3 regions of the Cupriavidus sp. 09_S30 genome follow, and region 1 is predicted to be linked to each of the others. Evidence: predicted binding sites of a transcription regulator. Region 1 holds the regulator's gene; each other region holds the start of a gene.
What was found. The regulator sigma-54, encoded in region 1, starts transcription at its own class of promoters, with help from an activator protein. The targets are predictions, from matches to a motif close to TGGCANGNAANCTGCTTT.
Positions count from the first base shown of each region.

Region 2: the regulator sigma-54 is predicted to act here: its motif matches at 2,196-2,213, upstream of AC1Z3O_RS25790 (GTP cyclohydrolase II).
Region 3: the regulator sigma-54 is predicted to act here: its motif matches at 2,692-2,709, upstream of AC1Z3O_RS15130 (pilin).

Region 1 is NZ_JBXOWI010000001.1:3,441,611-3,447,124, reverse strand. Features, by position in the region: gene ptsN (PTS IIA-like nitrogen regulatory protein PtsN) at 55-510, opposite strand; gene hpf (ribosome hibernation-promoting factor, HPF/YfiA family) at 922-1,272, opposite strand; gene AC1Z3O_RS16095 (RNA polymerase factor sigma-54) at 1,322-2,797, opposite strand; gene lptB (LPS export ABC transporter ATP-binding protein) at 2,908-3,696, opposite strand; gene lptA (lipopolysaccharide transport periplasmic protein LptA) at 3,722-4,351, opposite strand; gene lptC (LPS export ABC transporter periplasmic protein LptC) at 4,409-5,038, opposite strand; gene AC1Z3O_RS16075 (KpsF/GutQ family sugar-phosphate isomerase) at 5,055-5,514, opposite strand, start outside.
Region 2 is NZ_JBXOWI010000002.1:1,260,020-1,265,533, forward strand. Features, by position in the region: gene AC1Z3O_RS25780 (putative bifunctional diguanylate cyclase/phosphodiesterase) at 1-230, opposite strand, end outside; gene AC1Z3O_RS25785 (acyltransferase family protein) at 948-2,024, shown strand; gene AC1Z3O_RS25790 (GTP cyclohydrolase II) at 2,266-3,504, shown strand; gene AC1Z3O_RS25795 (URC4/urg3 family protein) at 3,501-4,814, shown strand; gene upp (uracil phosphoribosyltransferase) at 4,874-5,514, shown strand, end outside.
Region 3 is NZ_JBXOWI010000001.1:3,229,135-3,234,648, reverse strand. Features, by position in the region: gene sucC (ADP-forming succinate--CoA ligase subunit beta) at 1-458, shown strand, start outside; gene sucD (succinate--CoA ligase subunit alpha) at 554-1,435, shown strand; gene AC1Z3O_RS15135 (TerC family protein) at 1,734-2,429, shown strand; gene AC1Z3O_RS15130 (pilin) at 2,780-3,253, shown strand; gene AC1Z3O_RS15125 (PglL family O-oligosaccharyltransferase) at 3,369-5,222, shown strand; gene AC1Z3O_RS15120 (YMGG-like glycine zipper-containing protein) at 5,312-5,514, opposite strand, start outside.

The DNA of each region.
Region 1 (5,514 bases):
AATGCTAGGACCGGCCGCGGGTGCCTTGGCCCGCACCTGCGGGCGGCAGCGAGGTCAGGGATGCCATTGGGTCAGCAGTTGGTGCACATCCTCGGGCGAGGGCAGCGTGGCCAGGCCCTCGCGCATGTCGCGGTCGGACAGCAGCTGAGCGATTTCCGACAGGATCTCCAGGTGCTGCTGCGTTGCCTGTTCGGGCACCAGCAGGAAGATCAGCAGCGAGACCGGCTTGCCATCGGGCGATTCGAAAGGGATCGGCTCGGCCAGGCGCATGAAGGCGGCCAGCGGTTGTTTCAGGCCCTTGATGCGGCCGTGGGGAATGGCCACGCCGGCGCCAAGACCCGTCGAGCCGAGCGATTCGCGCGCGAACAGGTTGTCGGTCACCGTGGCCCGTGCCACGCCATGGTTGTTCTCGAAGAGGAGCCCGGCTTGTTCGAAGACGCGCTTCTTGCTGGTGACGCTGACGTCGAGATTGATGTTGCCGGGTGGCAGCAATTTGGCCAAACGATTCATGGCAGATGCGCAGGAATTCCAATAAGCGGGCCGGTGCGCCTTGCGTCCGGCCGGGGGGGCAAAGAAGCGGAGTATCCGCTCGCTCCGCCGGTCGGGCGCCGGTATGCGGAGCATCCGGCCAATTATAGAGCAGCCCGCACGTCGCCTTGTGCGATGCGCAACCGGCCGCCCCATCGGGCTGGCTGGCCAGCGCCTTTCCTGCTGCAAGCGCAGCGAGCAGGCGAGCGTGACGGTTGCAGCAGTTCATGTATTGGAGAGCATACACCGCGCGGAGCCGCTTGCGTACTCCCCGAGGCGCGTGCGGTCCGCGCACCGGCGGTGGCCCAGAAAGCAAAAAACCGCGCAGAATGCGCGGTTCGTGGTCAGGCCTTTGTGCAGGTAGGCCGGATGACGGCCTCAAGGCTGATTGTTTTATTGTTGCATCTGCGCCGCGGCCATCTGGTACTTCACAGATTCGCGGTCGTGACTTTGCACGCGGTCCTTGTAGCGGATGACCTGGCGGTCCAGCTTGTCGACGAGGGCGTCGATGGCCGCGTACAGGTCCTCGTGGTGGGCTTCGACGAAGATGTCCTTGCCCCGCAGGTGCAGATTGATTTCCGCGTACTGGCGCCGGTCCTTTTCCTTGTGATTGTCGACAGAGAGCAGCACGCTTACGCCAATGACTTGATCGAAATGCCTGACGATACGCTCCAGCTTCGTTTCCACGTACTCACGCAGAGGCGGCGTGATGTCCAGGTGGTGTCCACTGATCTTGAAGTTCATAGCGCTTCTCCTTCTGAAAGAGCCGCACCAGGCAGGCGATGCGGCTCGGCTACAAAGACTTGCGGAGATTGACTGCGGGGATTTTGAGAGCTTCGCGGTACTTGGCAACCGTTCGGCGCGCTACGACGAAGCCCTGATCGCCCAGCAATTCGGCAATTCGGCTGTCGGACAAAGGGTTCTTAGGGTCCTCGGCTCCTATCAGTTGCTTTATCAGGGCTCGAATTGCCGTTGATGAAGCTGCACCACCCGTTTCCGTGGACACATGGCTGCCGAAGAAGTACTTCAGCTCGAACGTGCCCATTGGGGTGGCCATGTATTTGTTTGTCGTCACCCGAGAGATGGTTGACTCGTGTAATCCCAGTGTATCGGCAATCTCCCGCAAAACCAAGGGGCGCATGGCGATTTCACCGTGGCTGAAGAAGTTCCTTTGACGCTCGACAATTGCCTGCGAGACGCGCAGGATCGTGTCGAAACGCTGCTGGATGTTCTTGATCAGCCAGCGCGCTTCCTGCAGCTTCTGCTGCAGGCCGGCAGCGCCCGATTCCCCCTTGGCGCCACGCAGGATCTGCGCGTACATGTCATTGATGCGCAGGCGCGGCATCACGTCGGGATTCAGTTGTGCGATCCAGCCGCCGCCGCTCTTGCGCACGAACACGTCGGGCACGACGAAGTCAGCCTGAGGGCGATTGTAGGCATGGCCGGGATAGGGCGCGAGCGAGCGGATCAGTTCGTGCGCGGCCTTCAGCGCTGCCTCGTCTACCTGCAGTGCCTTCTTCAGCCGGGTGTAGTCGCGCGCGGCCAGCAGCTCGAGGTGGCGGGTGACGATCACCAGCGCCAGTTCGCGCTGCGGATGCGACAGGCGGCGCAACTGCAGCGCCAGGCATTCGGCGGCATTGCGCGCGCCCACGCCCGGTGGGTCGAAGCTCTGCAGCAGCGCAAGCATGGCCTGCACTTCCTCGATCTCGAAGGCCAGTTCTTCAGGCAGTTCTTCGCAGATTTCCTGCAGCGTGGCGCTGAGGTAGCCGTCGTCGTCCAGCGATTCGATCAGGAAGATGGCGAGGCCCTTGTCGCGCGCGGAGATTTTCAGCGGCGCGAGTTGCTCCATCAGGTGCTCGCGCAGCGTCGGATCGGCATCGCGCAGTTGCAGCGGTGCCTTTTCGTCTTCGTCGCCCTGGGGGCGGCGTGCGAAATCGTCCAGGCTCCAGTCGTTGCCGTAGTCGTCGGCGCCATCGCCGTAGCGGTCTTCATCGCCGCCGGCTTCGTCGGCGCGTGCCTCGCCGTTGCCCTGGCCATCTGCCGGGGCCGGCGCGGGCGCGCTCTGCACATTGATGCTGCCATCGGCCGCCACGCGCAGCGGGCTTTCGATCCAGTCGTTCTCGCGCTCCAGCAGGGGGTTCTCGATCAGCGCCTGCTCGACTTCCTGCTGCAATTCCAGCGTGGAAAGCTGCAGCAGCCGGATCGACTGCTGAAGCTGTGGGGTGAGGGCAAGATGCTGGGAGAGGCGGAGCTGAAGCGACGGTTTCATGCGGCCTATTCTATGCCCATCCGCATGGCTATGGAACGAAAATTGCTATCGCTTTTGCCGTGCCGTAGACGGTGGACATCGGCGTGCATCGGTGGCGCGAGGCCACCCCGTCACATGCGGAAATTCTCGCCCAGGTAGACCCGGCGCACCGACTCGTTGGCGATGATTTCCTGGGGCCGTCCTTGGGCCAGCACTGCCCCTTCGCTGATGATGTAGGCGTGGTCGCAGATGCCCAGCGTTTCGCGCACGTTGTGATCGGTGATCAGTACGCCGATGTTGCGTGCCTTCAGGAAGCTCACGATGCGCTGGATCTCGCCCACCGCGATCGGGTCCACGCCCGCGAAGGGTTCGTCGAGCAGGATGAAGCGCGGCGAAGAGGCCAGCGCCCGCGCGATTTCCACGCGGCGGCGCTCGCCGCCCGACAGCGACAGTGCGGGGTTTTCGCGCAGGTGCGTGATCTGCAGGTCGTCCAGCAGTCCGACGAGGCGGCGGTCGATCTCCTCGCGCGACAGCGGCTTGCCGTTCACCACCTGCAGCTCCAGCACGGCGCGGATGTTCTCCTCGACGTTGAGCTTGCGGAAGACCGAGGCTTCCTGGGGCAGGTAGGACAGGCCCATGCGCGCGCGCTCGTGGATGGCCAGGCCGCTCAGGTGCAGGCCGTCGAGCACGATGTCGCCCTCGTCCAGCGCCACCAGGCCCACGATCATGTAGAAGGAGGTGGTCTTGCCGGCGCCGTTGGGGCCGAGCAGGCCGACCACTTCGCCGCTCTTGACGTCGAGCGAGACGTCCTTGACCACCGTGCGCGAGCCGTAGCGCTTCTTCAGGTGGCGCACCGTCAGCGTGCTGCCCTCCGCGAGCTGGGCGGCGGCGGTGGCGGGGGCGAACTGGGTATCGGTCATGAGGGCAGACTGGTAAGGCAGGGGTTCAGGACTTCGACGGCGCGGGCGCGGGCTTGAGCTGGAGCGGCGCGGCGGCCGGCGCGCTGGCCGGCTGGCGCGGCGAAAGCACCGCGCGCACGCGCCCGGACGGGCTGCCGGCCGTGCTGTTGTCGCCGCCGCCGGTGGCGGTGTAGTACTCCTTGTTGCTGTCGTAGGTGATGACAGCCCCGCGGATCTCGTCGACCTGCTTGGCGCCGGCCAGCCGCGCCATGCGGGCCTGGCCGATCAGCTTGGAGATGCCCTGCTTGCCGTCGTACTCGATGCGGTCGCCCCAGCCGTCGATGTATTCGTCGACGTTGTCGCGCTTCTGGCGGATGTAGGCGAGCTTGCCCGGGCTGGCCGTAGCGATCGCGAACTGGTAGCCCTCGGCGTCGGTGCGCAGCTCGGCGGCGTCCGATTTCAGCACCATGGTGCCCTTGGTCAGCACGACGTTGCCGGTCAGCGTGTAGACCTGCTTCACGTCGTCGTAGCTGGCGTTGTCGGCCTCCAGCACCAGCGGCTTGTCACGGTCGGCACGTTCGGCGTGGGCAGCGGGCGCCAGGCAGAGCGCCGCGGCCGCGGCCAGCAGGGCGGGCGCGGTACGGGCGCGGAACCACGTCGTCAAGGCAGGAATCATGATGGCGAGTCGAAGGAGAGTACGGCGGGAGCAGGGCTCCGCGCGCGGTTGCATTGCTTAGGATTTCGGCGCGTCCGCGGCGCGCGGCGCGGTGATGATCGTGCCGCGCACGTTGCCGAGCAATTGTACTTCGCGCGTGACGTTGTTGAAGATCAGGCCGTTGGCTGTCATCTCGGATGCGCCGCGCGTCAGCTGTACCGGCTTGTCCGTCTTGACGATATCGTCGTTGACGAGGATCCGGAAGTATTCCGAGGCGGCGGTCATCTTCGGGTCCTGTTTCGGGTCGGCGCCCTGGGAGCGGATGACGAAGCCATTGTCGTACAGGTCGATGATGGAGCCGTCCGCATTCATCTTGCCGCGGTCCGCGCGGCCGCTCACCGGCGGGCGCCCGGGCTGGTAGGCGCGCATCGCCGGCAGGGTGAACGCGTAGGTCTGGTCGTCATCATAGTGGACCATCTTGTCGCCATTGAAGCGCAGCTTGGTGTTGCCGCTTTCGTCCAGCTCGGTGGCGGAGAAGCGATCCATGTAGTAGTCCGGCTCGTGGCGCTTGACTTGCGGGCCGGCCACCTTCTCGCGCGGCGAGTTGATCTGCACCAGCCAGAAGGTGCTGCCTGCCACCAGCGCCATCAGCAGCATGGGCAGGGCGCGCATCGCGAGCCGGCTGAGGGAAGACAGAATGGACTGCATGGTCGCGCGTCCTGCCTCAGATGACTTTGGCACGCGTCAGGTCGTGGATGTGCAGCGCGCCGACCAGGCGTCCGTCATCGTCCACTACCAGCAGCTGGTTGATGCGATTGGCCTCCATCAGCTGCACGGCCTCGACTGCCAGGCGGTCGGGGCCGATGCTGCGCGGGCTGCGGTGCATCACTTCGGCGATCGGCACGGTCTTCCAGTCGCGGGGCGTTTCCAGCAGGCGGCGCAGGTCGCCGTCGGTGAAGACGCCCACCGCGCGGCCGTCCGCGTCGACCACGGCCGTCATGGCCATGCCCTTGCGCGTGATCTCCATCAGCGCCTGCGCCAGCGGTGTGGTCTCGCGCACCTCGGGCACGGCATTGCCGCTGCGCATCACATCGCGCACATGGGTCAGCAGCTTGCGGCCCAGCGCGCCGCCCGGGTGCGAGCGGGCGAAGTCTTCCTCACCGAAGCCGCGTGCATCCAGCACA
Region 2 (5,514 bases), on a different contig from region 1:
GGAACGAACGTATCCGGCCCGAGCAGCCCCAGGCGCGGATGCTGCCAGCGTACCAGGGCCTCGGCGCCGACGAGCTGGCAGGTCTTCCCCATCGCCAGCTTGGGCTGGAAGTACGCCCGCAGTTCGCCGCGGCACGCGGCATGTGGCAAGTCGTACAGCAGCAACCCGGTGCTGCTGGCGATGTCAGGGTACGGGACGCTGCGGGCGCGTTCGCTTGGCATGGTGGTCATGTCCACAGGTTTCCGGCCGTGGTGGCGCGTGACTTCCCGCGCCGCGGAGTGTTCCTGGTGACCTGCTAGGCAATGTCCATGCCAAATCAAGTCAGGGCCGCTGCAGAGCCAGGCCGGCAATTGGCCATGGAAAGCCGTGCAGCCCGCGCCAGGCGGGGCATTGGCGCAGTCGGGCTGGTTCCGGGCGGGTCCTGTCGGCGCGAGCCGGCGAGGCACTCGTCTAGCCCTGCCGGCGGTTTGGCATTGCAATCGGTTGCGAATGTGTTACGCAGTAAGCGCCCCGTCACGCGATGCAGGGCGCGCGGTGGCCGGCGCCTCCCGCCCTGCCGGGCCTGCAGCGCGGCGCCGCGCGCCAGGCGGAGAACCCAAGCTCCAGGCGGTATTCCAGGCTTTTGCGGGTGTCTTCGGTGTCGCATGGAGCGGTGCCTTCCCCCGCAGGCGGCTTCCTGCCGGGCGTACCGACACAAGGCGGTCTCCAGGCGCATGCGGGTGATTGCGATGGCCGCCGCGCCGGCGAATGCAACGGGGATGAAACAGCAGAGGGGGGCGGAGGTCGTCGGCGGGGCTGATGCGGCTCTTTGGGGCCGCATCAGCCGCGGACTGTGAAGGCGCGGCAGCGGTGGCATGTCATGCCGGGTGAGCGATCAGCCACTGGCGGAGGCTCCCTCATGGGAGTAAAATCAATCCCTTCGTTCTTTCGCTTGACAAACAAAAACAATGAGCCCCCGTTCTTCGCGCTTGGCGTGCATCGACGCGCTCAAGGCGGTCAGTTCGCAGCTGATTGTTCTGCATCATCTCGCCTTCTACGGCCCCATGTCGGATGCCGCGCATGTGCTTGCGCCCGATGTGCTGGACTGGCTGTCCCAATATGCCCGCATCGCGGTGCAAGTCTTTCTGGTGATAAGCGGCTTCCTGGCGGCACGCAGTCTCGCGCCGTCCGGCGAGTTGTTGGTCGCCCATCCGCTGGCTGCCTTGTGGCGGCGCTACCAGAAGCTCGTGCTGCCTTATACGGTCGCCATCGTGCTGGCCATAGCGGGTGCCGCCATTGCGCGGCACTGGATGCACCACGACTCGATTCCCGCCGCGCCGCATCTGCGCCAGTTCGTCGCGCACGTGCTGCTGCTGCACAACCTGCTGGATGTGGACGCGCTATCGGCCGGCGTCTGGTACGTGGCCATCGACATGCAGTTATTCGCCTTGCTGCTGGGCATGCTGTGGGCTGCCCGCGCCGTCGGCCTCGGCTCGCGCCGCGCCGGCGTATGCCTGGTGCTGGGGATGGCGCTGGCCTCGCTGTTCTGGTTCAACCGGGATGCGGCATGGGATGCCTGGGCTGTCTATTTCTTCGGCGCCTATGGCCTGGGCACGCTGACCTACTGGGCCTCGCGTCCAGGCCGCTCGCCGCTGCCCCTGCTGCTGCTCGGCGCGGTCGCGCTGCTGGCCCTCTCGGTCGATTTCCGGCTGCGCATCGCCGTGGCGCTGGTGGTGGCCCTGCTGCTCGGCCTGGCGCGCCACCGGGGTTGGCTGGAACAGTGGCAAGGGGGGGCGGTGGTCGCCTGGTTCGGCCGCATCTCCTACTCGGTGTTCCTGGTGCACTTTCCGGTCTGCCTCGTGGTCAATGCGCTGTTCTTCCATTTCCTGCCCGGCCGGCCGGTGGCGAACGCCGTCGGCATGGTGGTGGCCTGGGTGGGCAGCAATATCGCCGGGGCGCTCTTCCACCGCTATGTGGAAGGGGCGGACCTGCTGGGCCATCTGCGCGCGCGCGTGACGCTGTGGCGTAGTCACCATGCGACCTGAGCCGCGGCGCGGGCCTGCAGATTGATGCCGAGGCGGCACCCGATGGGTGCCGCTTTTTCATGGTGCGCGCCCCGCGGACGCCGCTTGCCGTGCGTGGCGTGGCATGCACGTCGGCAGTGCGCATATGGCGTGTGCGTTCCGCCACAGAGCATGAAAATCCCGGTTTGGGGATGGCATGAAGATTGCCTAGTATGGAAGCGTAAACCTGACCGTTTGGTCAGGATTTCCCGCCGAGGCTGTCATGTCCGATCACATCGTCCTGACTTCGCACGCTCGCCGCGACAAGCCTGCCGAGCCCATCCGCTGGGGGGCGCCCACCGCTGCCGAGCGCGGTCCGGTCATCGCCAGCCTGACCAATCCCGCGCACCGTAACGTGATCGGGACGCATGCCGGAGCCTACGCCGTCTATCGCGCGCTCGCCGTGGCTTCCGGCGCGCTGCAGCGGGACCATCGGCCAGACCTGACTGACACCGCACCGGCCGTATCGATCGGGCCCCACTCGCAGTGGAGCGATCCGGACAAGATCGTCTCGCTCGATCCCTGGGGCCACCTTGTCTCGACGGCATTTTCCGATCGCATCGCCGCCGGCGTGGACGTGCGCCCGACGATCGCCATCACGCGCGCCCATATCAACATGCCGGAACTGATGGCCGCGATTGCCGCCGGCCGCCTCAAGCCTGACGGGGAGACCCTGTATCCGAACGGCGACGTGCGCGTGACCAAGGCCGCCATCGATCCGGTCTGGCACCTGCCGGGGCTGGCCCGCCGCTTCAACATCAAGGAAAGCGTATTGCGGCGCAGCCTCTTCGAGCAGACCAGTGGCATGTTCCCCGAACTGGTGACGCGTCCGGACCTGAAGGTCTTCCTGCCGCCGATCGGCGGCATGACCCTTTACTTCTTCGGCGACGTGACGCAGCTCGGCAAGCCGGAGACGCGCGTGGCGTGCCGTGTGCACGATGAATGCAACGGCTCGGACGTGTTCGGTTCCGACATCTGCACCTGCCGGCCCTACCTGGCGCACGGCATCGAAGTGTGCATCGAGATGGCGCAGCAGGGCGGCGTTGGACTGGTGGTCTATAACCGCAAGGAAGGCCGCGCCTTGGGCGAGGTCACCAAGTTCCTGGTCTATAACGCACGCAAGCGGCAGGCCGGTGGCGATCGCGCGGAAACCTACTTTGCCCGCACCGAATGCGTGGCGGGCGTGCAGGACATGCGCTTCCAGGAGCTGATGCCCGATGTATTCCACTGGCTCGGCATCCGCCGCATCGACCGCTGGGCTTCGATGAGCAACGTGAAACACGGGGCGCTGACCGCGCAGGGCATCGAGGTGGTCGAGCAGGTGCCGATACCCGACGAGCTGATTCCGGCCGACGCCCGGGTGGAAATCGATGCCAAGGTCGCAGCCGGCTATTTCACGCGGTATACACCGCCCGATGCCAGCGAACTGGCGCTGGCCAAGGGCAGGGGGTTGGAAGAATGAATGCCTATCCGGAACGGGATCTGACGGGCGCCGCCGCCGGCGGCGGACCCGAGGGCGGTGGCTGGGCCAGCCCGGTGCCGCCCGACCATCCTGCCGGCGCGCTGCTCAGCGCCCAAGCGGTGCGCGCGCGCTGCGCGGAAGTGACACGCTTCGTCGAGGCCGGCGAGTCGGCGCTGTTTAGCTGGCATCCCGAGCGGGTGCCGGCCATCGCGGACTATGTGACGGCGACCATCCGGCGCCGCTTTCCCGGCCTGGCCGTGCCCTATCACAGCCGCTGGCGCCATTTCGAGAGCGGCGCGCCGGGCGAGACCATAGACCGCTGGCGGCTGCTGTGCGAACGCGCCGGCCTGAACGGGCCGGAGCATAGCAGCGAGCGCGCACGGATCGGCATCGACCTGGTGATCCCGAGCGTGCTGCTCGATGCCGGGGCCGGGCCGGACTGGCGCTACCGGGACTCGGCGAGCGACCTGATCCTGAGCCGCTCCGAGGGCCTGGGCGTGGCCAGCTTCGACCTGTTCACGCGCGGCGGCTTCTCCGCCGGCGGCGGCGACCCGCTGCGCGCGGACGCCGAGCGGCTGATGCGCATCGACGCCTCCACCATTGCCAGCGCCTTCCAGGTAGCGCAGCACAATCCGCTGGTGGGCCTGGAGGGGCGGGCCGGCCTGCTGCGCCGGATGGGTGAGGTGGCGCAGGCCACGCCGGCGGTATTCGGCACGCCTGCCCGGCTGGGCAATCTGTTCGACTACCTGCAGGCACATGCGAGCGACGGACGCATCGGGGCGGATTTCGTCCTGCACACCCTGCTGGTGGCCTTGGGCCCGGTCTGGCCGGGGCGCATCGTGCTCGAAGGCGTTTCGCTGGGCGACTGCTGGCCGCATGCCGCCGCCAGCGGGGGGCTGGTGCCGTTCCACAAGCTCACGCAGTGGCTGACCTACTCCATGCTGGAGCCGCTGGAAGATGGCGGCCTGACCGTGACCGGGGTGGACGTGCTGACCGGCCTGCCGGAATACCGCAATGGCGGCCTGCTCTACGACTTCGCGCTGATGGTGCCGCGCGATCCGGCGTTCGCCACGACGGCGCACACGGTGGACGAGCCGGCCATCGTCGAGTGGCGGGCACTGACCGTCACAGGGCTCGACCTGGTGGCGCACAGCGTGCGCGAGGCGCTTGGCCTGACGGCCGAGGCCTTCCCGCTGGCGCGCGTGCTGGAGGGCGGCACCTGGGCGGCCGGGCGCCGCATCGCCGCCGAGCGCCGGCCGCCGGGCGGCGCGCCGCCATTCCCGGTGATCAGCGACGGCACCGTGTTCTGAAGCACCCGGACAGCCTGCCCGCCGGGGCTAGCGTCTCCACCGCATCCAGGAGCGACACCATGAACGACATCTCTTCCGTGCCGAACCGGCAGCAGGCCGCGTCCAATGTGCTGGTGGTCAACCATCCGCTGGTGCAGCACAAAGTCACGCTGGCGCGCAGCGAGGAGACCACCACCGACAATTTCCGCAGGCTGGTGCGCGAAATCAGCCAACTGCTGACCTACGAGGCCACGCGCGACCTGGCCATGGAAATGATTGCCATCAAGACGCCGATCGCGCCGATGCACTCGCCCGTGCTGTCGGGCAAGAAGCTGTGCCTGGTTTCCATCCTGCGCGCGGGCAACGGCTTCCTGGACGGCATGCTCGAACTGCTGCCAGCGGCCCGTGTCGGCCATATCGGCCTCTACCGCGACCCCGAGACGCTGGAGCCGATCGAGTATTACTTCAAGATGCCGGAGGACATCCACGAACGCCTGGTGATCGTGGTCGACCCGATGCTGGCCACCGGCAATTCCGCCGTGGCCGCGCTCAACAGGCTGAAGGAGGCGGGTGTCAGCGCGCTCAAGTACGTCTGCCTGATTGCCTCGCGCCCGGGTTTGCGCGCGGTGCAGGCGGCGCACCCGGATGTGGCCATCGTCACGGCGGCCATCGACGAGGAACTCAACGAGCATGGCTACATCGTGCCCGGCCTCGGCGACGC
Region 3 (5,514 bases), 210 kb from region 1:
AAGAAGACGCCAACGAGATCGAGGCTTCGAAGTTCGACCTGGCCTACATCTCGCTGGACGGCAACATCGGCTGCCTGGTGAACGGCGCCGGCCTGGCCATGGCCACCATGGACACCATCAAGCTGTTCGGCGGCGAGCCGGCCAACTTCCTCGACGTGGGCGGCGGTGCCACCACCGAGAAGGTGACCGAAGCCTTCAAGCTGATGCTGAAGAACCCCGGCCTGAAGGCCATCCTGGTGAACATCTTCGGCGGCATCATGCGCTGCGACGTGATCGCCGAAGGCGTGATCGCTGCTTCGAAGGCTGTGTCGCTGTCGGTGCCGCTGGTGGTCCGCATGAAGGGCACCAACGAAGAGATCGGCAAGAAGATGCTGGCCGACTCCGGCCTGCCCATCATCGCGGCCGACACCATGGAAGAGGCTGCCCAGAAGGTGGTGGCCGCTGCTGCCGGCAAGTAATTAGCCCGCGCAGAAACGCCAACCATTCGCGAACGCGAGCGGCGCGCCCGGGCTTGAGCCCGCGCGCCGCCTGCAGCCAAGCAAAGGATTACAGTATGTCGATTCTGATCAACAAAGACACCAAGGTGATCACCCAGGGGATCACCGGCAAGACCGGCCAGTTCCACACCCGTGGCTGCCGTGACTACGCCAACGGCAAGAACTGCTTCGTCGCCGGCGTGAACCCGAAGAAGGCCGGCGAGGACTTCGAGGGCATCCCCATCTACGCTAGCGTCAAGGACGCCAAGGGCGCCACCGGCGCGACCGTCTCGGTGATCTACGTGCCGCCCGCAGGCGCCGCCGCCGCGATCTGGGAAGCCGTTGACGCCGACCTGGACCTGGTGGTCTGCATCACCGAAGGCATCCCCGTGCGCGACATGATGGAGCTCAAGGACAAGATGCGTAAGGGCAACAAGAAGACCCTGCTGCTCGGCCCGAACTGCCCCGGCCTGATCACCCCCGATGAAATCAAGATCGGCATCATGCCTGGCCACATCCACCGCAAGGGCCGCATCGGCGTGGTGTCGCGCTCGGGCACGCTGACCTACGAAGCCGTGGGCCAGCTGACCGCGCTGGGCCTGGGCCAGTCGTCGGCCGTGGGCATTGGTGGTGACCCCATCAACGGCCTGAAGCACATCGACGTCATGAAGATGTTCAATGACGATCCCGATACCGACGCCGTCGTCATGATCGGCGAGATCGGCGGTCCGGACGAGGCCAACGCCGCCTACTGGATCAAGGAAAACATGAAGAAGCCGGTGGTTGGCTTCATCGCTGGCGTGACCGCGCCTCCGGGCAAGCGCATGGGCCACGCCGGCGCGCTGATCTCGGGCGGTGCCGACACCGCCCAGGCCAAGCTGGAGATCATGGAAGCGTGCGGCATCAAGGTCACGCGCAACCCCTCCGAAATGGGCCGCCTGCTGAAGGCTGCGCTGTAATTTCCGCGCCTCCCACCGCTGCCCGCCGCGTTTCGCGGCACAGGTAGCGGCCGCCGGCCCCGGCCGGTATCGCCTTGCCCCCGCCTCCGTGCGGGGGCATTGTCATTTTGGCGGACGCGGGCCTAGGGTATCTCCCGAGTCTGCTGGTATCCTGATTGAAACCAAATCGAAAGGTTCGTACGGTACATCTCCATGTCTGAGATTTCAGACATCCGAAATACCGCAGTGGCGCGCTGAGCCGGCGCGCGAGCTGTCATCCGTCATCAACATCAAGACTTAAAAACCGAGGAGCTTCACCGTGGAACTGCTGTCCTCCACCGCGTTCTGGATCGCGCTGGGATCGATCATCCTGACCAATATCGTGCTTTCGGGCGACAACGCGGTCGTGATCGCGCTGGCCTCGCGCAACCTGCCCCCCGTACAGCAGAAGAAGGCCATCTTCTGGGGCAGCGCCGCCGCCATCATCATGCGCGTGGTGCTGACCGTGGCCGCCGTCAAGCTGCTGAGCCTGCCCTACCTGAAGATCGTCGGCGCCGTGCTGCTGGTCTACATCGGTGTGCAGTTGCTGACCGGCGATGACGACGAGGACGGCCACGACGCCAAGGACAATATCTGGGCCGCGATCCGCACCATCCTGATCGCCGACCTGGTGATGTCGCTGGACAACGTGGTGGCCGTGGCCGCCGCCGCGCAGAAGGGCCCCGAGGGCAGCCAGCTGATGCTGCTGGTGCTGGGCCTGGGCCTGTCCATCCCGCTGATCGTGTTCGGCAGCACCCTGCTGCTCAAGGTGATGGAGCGCTTCCCCATCATCATCGTGCTGGGCGCCGCCCTGCTGGGCTACCTGGCCGGCGAGATGCTGGTCACCGATCCGGTCGTCGATGCCTGGTTCGAGGCCAATGTGTCGCACGCGCACCTGGTGTTCGGCTTGATCGGCGCCGCGCTGGTGGTGCTGGTGGGCAAGCTGATGCAGCGCCGCGCCACGCAGGCGGCCTGATCGCCAATCCCAATCCGGATGGCGGCGCCTGCCGGGCGCCGCTGCACGAACGGCCGCAGATTGCGGCCGTTCTCGTTTCCTGCAGCCTCTCCCGGATCGGGAAAGTGGTCTTCAGAAAATTTGATGCTGAATGAAACACTGCTTTCATCGGCTGCCGCAAGCTGTCAGCATGGGTGACAATTTTTTGCGCTGGCGCAAAGCTGGCGGCGTCGGAACTGCCGAAAATTGTCACTTCTTGCAGACAAAGGGCGGTTGCAAGGGCTGGCACAAAGCCTGCTAAACATGTCCCGCATCACATGAAACACGATGCTTCGTCACATCAAGAAAATTTCTTCAAGGGGTCAATCCAAATGCAACGGGTACAACAAATGAAAAAGCTGGGCCGCCGCGTCCAGAAGGGCTTCACGCTGATCGAACTGATGATCGTCATCGCGATCATCGGCATCCTGGCAGCGATTGCCATTCCTCAGTACCAGCAATACACCAAGAAGGCAAAATTCACCGAAGTTGTGAACGCTGCCGCGCCGTACAAGCTTGCCGTCGACGCGTGCTATCAAGAAATGGCAAATGACATCACTCAATGTGGCAAACCGGGGACGAATGGTATTCCGGCGGATACCACGGCTTCGGCGGGCTTGGTGGCGTCGGTGACGACGACGGCAGGTGGTGTGATCACGGCGACTGCAGTTGGTGCCGCTGGCGCAGCTGTCAATGGGCTGTCCGGTGAAACATACATTCTGACGCCTACCGCCGGAGCGGCTGGTGGTTCTGCCGCACTGACCTGGGCGAAGACCGGTACGTGCACGGGCGCTTCTATCTGCTGATCAGCGTTCCAGGCTCCGGCCTGACCGTGTCCTGCCAAAAGGCGCCCCTCCGGGGCGCTTTTTCTTTTCCCACCCCCCAAGCTATCATGCCGCTTTGCCCCCACCAGGCACCCGCATGCCGCCGATCAGGACCTCGTTTCCGGCCCTAGCCGTATTTCTCGCCGTCACCTTTCCCCCGCTGGTTTCCCGGCACACCCTGCCACTCGCCACCTTCTATGGCGAATGGGCCTCGGTACTGGCGTTCGCGCTGACCGCCTGGGGGCTGTGCAGGGCAGGCACGCGGCGCACGGATCGCGCCGATGCGCCGCTGCTGCCGTGGGTGCTGCTGTTCCCGCTGTGGCTCGTCATTACCGGCTTCCTGCAAGCCGCTGCGGGCATGCCGGACCTGACCGGCAACCGCCTGACCACCCAGTTGTCGCTGTCGCTCGCCGCCGTGGTGATGTTCGCGGCCTGGCGCTACGGGCAGGCCGCGGGTGCCGATGGCCGGCGGCAACTGGTCGACGCCTTCGCTGCGGCCTGGCTGGTGGCCGGGCTGCTCGGCACGGTCGCGCAGTGGGCCCAGGTCTTCCACATGGAGCCCGCAAGCCTCGGCCTGGTCTCTTCCTACTTCTACGATGACAACCGGCGGCTCTGGGGCAACCTGAACCAGCCCAACCACCAGGCGACAGTCGAGGGCCTGGCGCTGGCGGCCTCGGTCTGGCTGGCCTCGCGCGGGCGGCTGCGCGCGCCGGCCTGGCTGGCGGCGGTGCTGCTGCTGGAGAGCGGCATCGTGCTGTCGGGCTCGCGCACGGGCGTGATGCACGTGGGGCTGGCGACGCTCTACGCGCTGGTTGCGGCCTGGCTGGCGCGCGCGGGCGGCGGCCTGGGCGGTCTTCAGCGCGGCAGTATGTTCGGCGGGTCCAGCGCAGAGCGCCGAGGCGAACCGATGGCGCGTCCGGCCGGCCTGGTCTTCGCCGCCGTGGCGCTGGTCGTCATGCTGCTGGTGCTGCAGCCGCTGATCAAGTCGGCGGGGCAGATGTTCGGCTGGAACCTGTTCGATACCATCGCCCAGTTGCAGGCGTCCGACCAGATCTCGGCGCGCGGCGCACTGTGGACGCATGCCTGGGCTATGTTCCGCGCCCATCCCTGGCTGGGGGTGGGCTGGGGCGAATTCGGCTGGGCGCAGTTCGAGCAGCTCGAGGCAGTGGGCGTGACGGTGGAGATGTCGCTGCACGCGCACAACGGCGTGCTCGACCTGCTGGCCAAGACCGGCGTGGTGGGCGCGCTGGGCGTGGCGCTGGTGCTGGCGGGCTGGCTGTGGCGCGTGGTGCGCGCGCGCCTGTGGCGCGCCGGCGCGGACGAGCGCGCGCAGACGGTGCTGGTGCTGACCTGGTTAGCGATGCTGTGCGCGCATTCGATGCTCGAATACCCGCTGCACTACGCCTACTTCCTGCTGCCGTTCTGCTTCCTGATCGCTTGGCTGGAGCCATCCGGCCTGCTGCGCTGGCAGCCGTCGCGAGGGCTGCGCCGCGTGGCGGCGGCAGTGTTCATCGTGGCCGCCGGTGCCGTGCTGACGACGATGTGGCAGGACTACCGCCGCCTGGAAGCGCGCGAGTACGCCAGCAGCGCCAAGCGCGAGGCCCTGCCGCTGCCGCGCCTCTGGTTCTGCACCCAGGCGGGCGCGGAACGCGCCGAACTGGCGCGCATCACGCCGGCGAATGCCGCGCAGTTGCTGCCGGGCCATATCGCGGCGGTGCATCTGCTGCCCACGCCAGAGATGATCGCGCGCACGGCCTGGCTGCTCGCGCTGACGGGCGATGAGGCGCGCGCGCGTACGTGGCTGCTGCGGCTGCGTTTCTACTATGCGGGCGACGAGGCGGCGCAGTTCGGCACTGTCAACAAGGCATGCACCGGCCTGCGCGCCGAGGACAGGCCGCAGGCTTTCTGCGACTGGGCGCGCCGCAAGGGCGCGACGATGCAGGAGGACTGAGCGTCTGCGCGCCGGGGCCAGCGACCCCGGCCGGGGTCCGGGATCAATCCGGGTTCAATCGGCGGGATCAATCGGGGATCCATCCGAGATCAATAGGCGGGCGTGGCGTAGTAGCCCGGCGGTGGCGGTGGCGGCGGCGCCGGCCTGTAGTAGGCCGTGCCGGGGTGCGGCGCCACCTGCGTGGCCATGTGGCCGTACACCGGCACCTTGTTGCCGCTGGCGTACATGCACTGGATATAGGCCGCGTCATAGCGCTGCTGGCTGCCGTAGCCCGAATACGCCGCATTGTTGT